2 regions of the Stenotrophomonas sp. KH_052 genome follow, and region 1 is predicted to be linked to the other one. Evidence: riboswitches for the same ligand, from Rfam matches in the RefSeq annotation. Region 1 holds a riboswitch; the other holds the start of a gene.
What was found. Region 1 has a riboswitch for glycine ahead of gcvP (aminomethyl-transferring glycine dehydrogenase). Riboswitches for the same ligand answer to the same signal wherever they lie in the genome.
Positions count from the first base shown of each region.

Region 2: another riboswitch for glycine. It lies ahead of AC3ITW_RS19820 (trimeric intracellular cation channel family protein); the one in region 1 lies ahead of gcvP (aminomethyl-transferring glycine dehydrogenase).

Region 1 covers NZ_CM174475.1:3,569,110-3,572,513, forward strand. The annotation lists gene AC3ITW_RS16485 (multidrug effflux MFS transporter) at 1-907, opposite strand, end outside; glycine riboswitch at 1,206-1,308, shown strand; gene gcvP (aminomethyl-transferring glycine dehydrogenase) at 1,371-3,404, shown strand, end outside.
Region 2 covers NZ_CM174475.1:4,331,800-4,335,203, forward strand. The annotation lists gene AC3ITW_RS19805 (nuclear transport factor 2 family protein) at 1-262, opposite strand, end outside; gene AC3ITW_RS19810 (hypothetical protein) at 332-751, opposite strand; gene AC3ITW_RS19815 (GIY-YIG nuclease family protein) at 824-1,090, opposite strand; glycine riboswitch at 1,131-1,220, shown strand; glycine riboswitch at 1,234-1,339, shown strand; gene AC3ITW_RS19820 (trimeric intracellular cation channel family protein) at 1,422-2,039, shown strand; gene AC3ITW_RS19825 (MdtA/MuxA family multidrug efflux RND transporter periplasmic adaptor subunit) at 2,324-3,404, shown strand, end outside.

The DNA of each region.
Region 1 (3,404 bases):
CGACGTAGCCGATGTTCAGCAGCACCGACAACGCACACAGGCCGAAACCGATGGCGACCTGTCGCGTGGGGCTGCTGTGCCCGGCCATGCGCCCGGACAGGAACGAGCCGGTGGTCATGCCGCCGATGGTGGGAATGAACAGCCAGGCGAAACCGCCCTCGCCCAGGTGCAGGTGCTGCATCACGAACACCGGCGCCGAGGAGATGTACAGGAACACGCCACCGAAGCCGATGCTGCCGGCCAACGCCAGGCGCAGGAAACGCGGATTGAAGCCGATGCGAACGTAGTCGCGCAGCAGCACGCGCGGTGACAACGGCACGCGCGCCTCGACCGGATGGGTTTCCGGCAGGTAGCGTGCAGTGGCCGCCAGCAGCACCAGCGCGAACACCACCAGGAACCAGAAGATCAACGGCCAGCCAGCGCCGCTGAGCAGGATCCAGCCACCGATGATCGGGGCGATCGCCGGGGCGATGCCGAACAGCATCGACACCTGGCTCATCAGCCGCTGTGCGTCATGGCCGTGGTACAGGTCGCGGATCACCGCTCGGCCGACGATCATGCCGACACCTGCCGACAAGCCCTGCAGTGCGCGGAAGCCTAGCAGCGTGGTCAGGTCAGTGGACAGCGCACAGCCGACTGAGGCGCCGACGAATATCACCAGGCCGCCGAGGATCACCCGCTTGCGGCCCCAGGCATCGGACAGCGGGCCATGGGCCAGGCTCATCAGGCCGTAGAACAGCAGGTACACGCTGATGGTCTGCTGCACCGCCACTTCGTCCACCGCCAGGCGCTGGGCCAGCTGCGGGAACGCCGGGAAGATGGTGTCGATCGAGAACGGACCGAACATGGCCAGGCCAGCAAGCAGCAGGGCCATGCGGCGGGTGGAAGGAGCAACAGCGGCGGTCATGGAGAGGCGTCCGGCAGGGCCATGCGCGGCACGCACGGCGGGCGCCAGTCCCCTGAAACAGGGACAGCGCCAGATGAATTCGGGTATCCGCCCATCATAGGTGGGGATTGCGCCCCGCGCCATGCACGGATGCACAAAACGCACGGCCGGGCCATCGGCCATTCAGGCGCAGCGGCGCCTCCCGGGAGCGGCCGGCCGGCGCGCAACGGGCTATAATCGGCGGGCAACACGGTGGGAGAAGCGGAACACCGCTGCCGAAGGCGCAACGCCCGTAATCGCTCAGGCCCGATACCACCCGTAACAGAACTCTGGAGAGACCGGTTCGATCCGGCGCCGAAGGGGCACGAAGCTGCGGTCCGCCGCGCTTTTAAACTCTCAGGCAAAAGGACAGAGGGGCGCCCCGCAGACCGCCGACCGGCGGCTTGTGCCCGTGCGTGTGCCCTTTCCTGACGGATCCTTCGCCATGTCCCAGAACACCCCTTCCCTGCGTGAGCTCGAGCATCATTCGGCCTTCGTCGAGCGCCACATCGGCCCCAACGATGCCGAGATCGCACAGATGCTCGGCGTCATCGGCCACGCCTCGCTGGATGCGATGACCGATGCCATCGTGCCGGCCAAGATCAAGTCGCCGGCACCGCTGGCGCTGCCGGAGTCGATCACCGAAGTGCAGGCGCTGGCGAAGATCCGCGCGATCGCCGACAAGAACACCGTACTGCGCAGCTTCATCGGCCAGGGCTACTACGGTACCCACACGCCGAACGTGATCCTGCGCAACATCCTGGAAAACCCGGCCTGGTACACCGCCTACACCCCGTACCAGGCGGAAATCTCGCAGGGCCGCATGGAAGCGCTGATCAACTTCCAGACCCTGTGCGCCGACCTCACCGGCATGGAAATCGCCAACGCCTCGCTGCTGGACGAAGCGACCGCCGCCGCCGAAGCGATGACCCTGGCCAAGCGTTCGGCCAAGTCGAAGTCGGACACCTTCTTCGTGCACGACGCCGTGCACCCGCAGACGCTGGAACTGCTGCGCACCCGCGCCGAACCGATGGGCATCGTGCTGCGCGTGGGTACGCCGGCCGAAGCGCTGGAAGCGGACAGCTTCGGCCTGCTGCTGCAGTACCCGGATACCTTCGGCCAGGTGGGCGATTACAAGGCGCTGGTCGATGCCGTGCACGCACGCGGCGGCCTGGTGGCGGTGGCCACCGACCTGCTGGCGCTGACCCTGCTGGCTGCCCCCGGCGAATGGGGCGCGGACATCGTGGTCGGCAACAGCCAGCGTTTCGGCGTGCCGTTCGGCTTCGGTGGCCCACATGCGGCGTTCATGGCCTGCCGCGATGCCTACAAGCGTTCGATGCCGGGCCGCCTGATCGGTGTGTCGATCGACGCACAGGGCAACCCGGCCTACCGCCTGACCCTGCAGACCCGCGAGCAGCACATCCGTCGCGAGAAGGCCACCTCCAACATCTGCACCGCGCAGGTGCTGCTGGCGGTGATGGCCTCGATGTATGCCGTCTACCACGGCCCGGAAGGCCTGACCCGCATCGCCCGCCGCACCCACCGCCTGGCCTCGATCCTGGCTGCGGCACTGCGCAAGGCCGGCGTGCAGGTCGGTGGTGACTTCTTCGACACCCTGCATGTCACCGGCGTGCACGCCGAAGAGATCCACGCCAAGGCCCGTGCCGCCGGTTACAACCTGCGCGCGATCGACAGCGACTCGGTCGGTATCAGCCTGGACGAAACCACCACCCGCGCCGACATCGTCGCCGTGGCTTCGGTGTTCGGTGCTTTGCTGGATGTGGACGCACTGGATGCCAGCACTGCCGACGCACTGCCGGCCGGCCTGCTGCGCCAGTCTGAATTCCTGACCCATCCGGTGTTCAACACCCACCACAGCGAGCACGAACTGCTGCGCTACCTGCGTTCGCTGGCCGACAAGGACCTGGCGATGGACCGCACGATGATCCCGCTGGGCTCGTGCACGATGAAGCTCAATGCCACCGCCGAGATGATCCCGGTGACCTGGCCGGAGTTCTCGCAGATCCATCCGCTGGTGCCGGCCGACCAGGCGCTGGGCTACAAGGAACTGATCGACTCGCTGGAAGCGATGCTGGTGGAATGCACCGGCTACGACGCGGTGAGCCTGCAGCCGAACTCCGGCGCGCAGGGCGAGTACGCCGGCCTGCTGGCGATCCGTGCCTACCACCGCTCGCGCGGCGAAGACCATCGTGACATCTGCCTGATCCCGGATTCGGCGCACGGCACCAACCCGGCATCGGCACAGATGTGCGGCATGAAGGTGGTGGTGACCAAGACCGATGCCAACGGCAACGTCGACGTCGAGGACATCCGCCTCAACGCCGAGAAGTACAGCGACCGCCTGGCCGCGATCATGATGACCTACCCGTCCACGCACGGCGTGTTCGAGGAAGAGGTGGTGGAGATCTGCGAGATCATCCACAAGCACGGCGGCCAGGTGTACACCGACGGTGCCAAC
Region 2 (3,404 bases), 760 kb from region 1:
TCTTCAGCGCGCCCTGCTTCGTCAACGAGACCAGCTCTTCCTTCGACATGCGGCGCAGGCCCAGTCGTTCGTCGGGTGTATCGCCGAGGACCGCGCGCTTGGCCAGGTCCGGGTGCAGGGAGCGGGCGACGCGTTGCGGGTCGGCCTCCAGCTGGCCGTCGACGTAATCGTGGCAGGTGGCTTCGATGGCCGCGATCGTGGCCGGGTCGGCGGCGGGGCTTGTCGCACCAGCAACAGCGAGCAACATGGCAAGCGTGGACATCCTGGTCTCCAAGGCTGGGGCGGGATGATCATGGCATGGGCGGCGTACTTACCCACGCGTGGCGCGGATCTATTGCATCAGGCCCATTTCGTCGACGCCCAGCTGCATGTACATGAACGCGGCCGCTTCGTCGGTCATCGGCTGGCCCTTCGGGAAACTGTCGAGCCAGGCGGTGATGCGCGCATGCCGATGCTTCAGTGCATCGGCCATCGCGCGCTTTTCCGCGTCGGTGGCACGTTCCTGCATCTCGTCGCGCAGCAGGTCATCGCCGATGCCCCATTTTTCGGCCAGCGGAATCAGGTCGACCAGATCGGGCGGCACCCGGTCACGGCGCAGGTGGATGGGGTCAGCAGTGGCCGGGCCACGCTGCGCGGCCAGCTCTGCGGCGGTTCCGATCTGCCCGTGCTGCAGTGGCGGCGAGGTCGGCGCCTGGGCGCAGGCCGGCAAGGTCATGCAGGTGGTGAACAGCAGCATCCAGCAGGTCTTCATCGGACCAATCCTATGTCCATGGCTGTGGCGATCATGGCATGGGCGGCGTCTCCATCCACGCAAGGCGTGGATCTACAGGACCGGTGCCTGCAGCCAGGCCAGTTTGCGTTCGCGCGGCTGCTGCTTGAGCTGCCATTCGGCGCGCGAGGCGGCGGCCCGGTCCGGGTACTCGCGCACGGCCAGTACGCGCAGCGGCGGCCGCGCCCGGGTGTAACGCGCACCCTTCCCGGCCTGGTGGGCAGCGAAACGCGCGTCCACGTCGGTGCTGATGCCGGCGTAATAGCTGCCATCGCGGCATTCGAGCAGGTACAGGAACCACGGGCGCAGGGACGAGGCCATGGCCGGATTATGCCGTGTTGCACTGCAGCGGATATACTGGCGCCCGAATGCAGGAGAGAGGCGCCGCGCTGGCGCCCGCCGAAGGCGCAGGCTCCCATGATCGCTCAGGCCGGTGGGCTGGAATCCCACCAACCATGCATTCGACTCGCCGAGCTGGAGAGAGGTCACCGGGCATGCCCGGCACGATCCGCCGAAGGGGCACGCGGCCCATGCCGCTGAACTCTCAGGCAAAAGGACAGCGGGAGCGGCACCGGTCATCGTCATCCCGTCATTGCGCAGGCAGTGGCGGTACACGCGCATGGCCGGCCCCACCGCGCCCGGAGCCTGTCCCATGCTGCTGTCCATCATCTACCTGATCGCCATTTCCGCCGAAGCCATGACCGGCGCGCTGTCCGCCGGCCGCCGCCGCATGGACCTGTTCGGTGTGATCATGATCGCCTGCGTTACCGCCCTCGGCGGCGGATCACTGCGCGACATCCTGCTCGGTCACTATCCGCTGGGCTGGGTGAAGCATCCCGAGTACCTGGGCTTCACCGTGTGTGCGGCGCTGATCGCCACCTGGGTCGCACGCTGGATGCACCACTTCCGACGCACCTTCCTGGTGCTCGATGGACTGGGCCTGATCGCCTTCACCCTGATCGGCTGTTCGATCGCACGTGAGGCCGGCCATGCCATGCCGATCGTGCTGATTGCCGGCATGCTGACCGGCGCCTTCGGCGGCGTGCTGCGCGACATCCTCTGCAACGAGGTGCCGCTGATCTTCCAGAAGGAGCTGTACGCGATCATCGCGCTGCTGACCGGCGCGGCCTACCTGTTGCTGCTGCACTGGGGTGTGGCCGACGCTACCGCGATCCTGTGCTGCCTGGGCGGCGGCTTCGCGCTGCGCCTGCTGGCGATCCATTACCGCTGGGAAATGCCGAAGTTCGTGTACCACGACGAAGTGCATTGATTGTTTGACGGTAGTGCCGGCCGCTGGCCGGCAACACGGCACACGCCCTCAGATTCCAGCAGGTTGCCGGCCAGCGGCCGGCACTACCGAATGCGTTGCATGACCATGGTCATGCGGCATTGACCGGGGTGATTGGCTACCATTGTCGCCCCGTCGCTGCTGCGACGGCATCCAGCCACGCCGCGCCCGCGGCCCCGCCAGACACTCCCTCCCCGCTGCCCGTGATGCCGTGAACGCACCGACGGGCCCGCATGTCCCTGCGCGCGCAGGGCGCAGGATGCCCCATGTCTGTCGCCGAAAATTCCCGTTTCCGTCGTGCCCGCCTGTTGTGGGCGGTGCTGGCCATTGCCCTCGCCGCCCTTCTGGCGTGGTGGCTGTGGCCCCGGAATGGCGCCGGCAGCAGCGACGATGCGCCGGGCAAGACGGTGCCGGTACGCGTGGCGCGTGCCAGCGCCGAGCCGCTGGTGCTGCGCCTGAAGGCGGTCGGTACGGTCACCCCGCTGCACAGCGTGGTGGTACGCAGCCGCGTGGATGGCGAACTGCTGCGGCTGCATTTCCAGGAAGGCCAGCAGGTGAAGGCCGGCGATCTGCTGGCGCAGATCGACCCGCGCCCGTATGAAGTGAAGCTGGCACAGGCCCAGGGTACCCAGCAGCAGAATCTGGCCGAGCTGGAGAACGCCGAACGCCAGCTGCAGCGCTACCGCGAACTGCAGAAGCAGAACTACGTGTCCGGGCAGGAATTGAGCGACCAGCAGAGCAAGGTGCGCCAGCTGCAGGGCCGCCGCCTCAGCGATCAGGCGTCTGTTGACGAGGCACGCCTGCAGCTGCAGTACACCCGCATTACCGCACCGGTCAGTGGCCGCGTCGGCTTGCGCCGGCTGGATGTGGGCAACCTGGTGCGTGCCAGCGATGCCGAAGGCTTGGTGACGCTGGCACAGACCGCACCGATCAGCGTGCTGTTCACCGTGCCCGAACCCGAGCTGCCGGCGCTGCTCGATGCCGTGCAGGCGCAACCGGCACTGGCGGTGGAAACCTGGGACCGCGAAGAACGCCGGCAGCTGGCCCGCGGCTCGCTGTCCAGCGTCGACAACCGCATCGATACCACCACCGGCACGTTGAAACTGCGTGCGCACTTCGACAACCACGATCTGGCGCTGTTCCCCAACCAGTTCGTCAACGTCCGCCTGCAGCTGGGCGAGCAGCCCGCGCTGCTGATTCCCGATGCCGCCGTGCAGTTCGGCAGCCAGGGCAACTACGTGCATATCGTCGACAAGGACAGCAAGGCACAACGCCGCACCGTGGTGCTCGGTCCGGCCGATGATGGACGCGTGGCCGTGCGCTCCGGGCTGGCCGCAGGGGACAAGG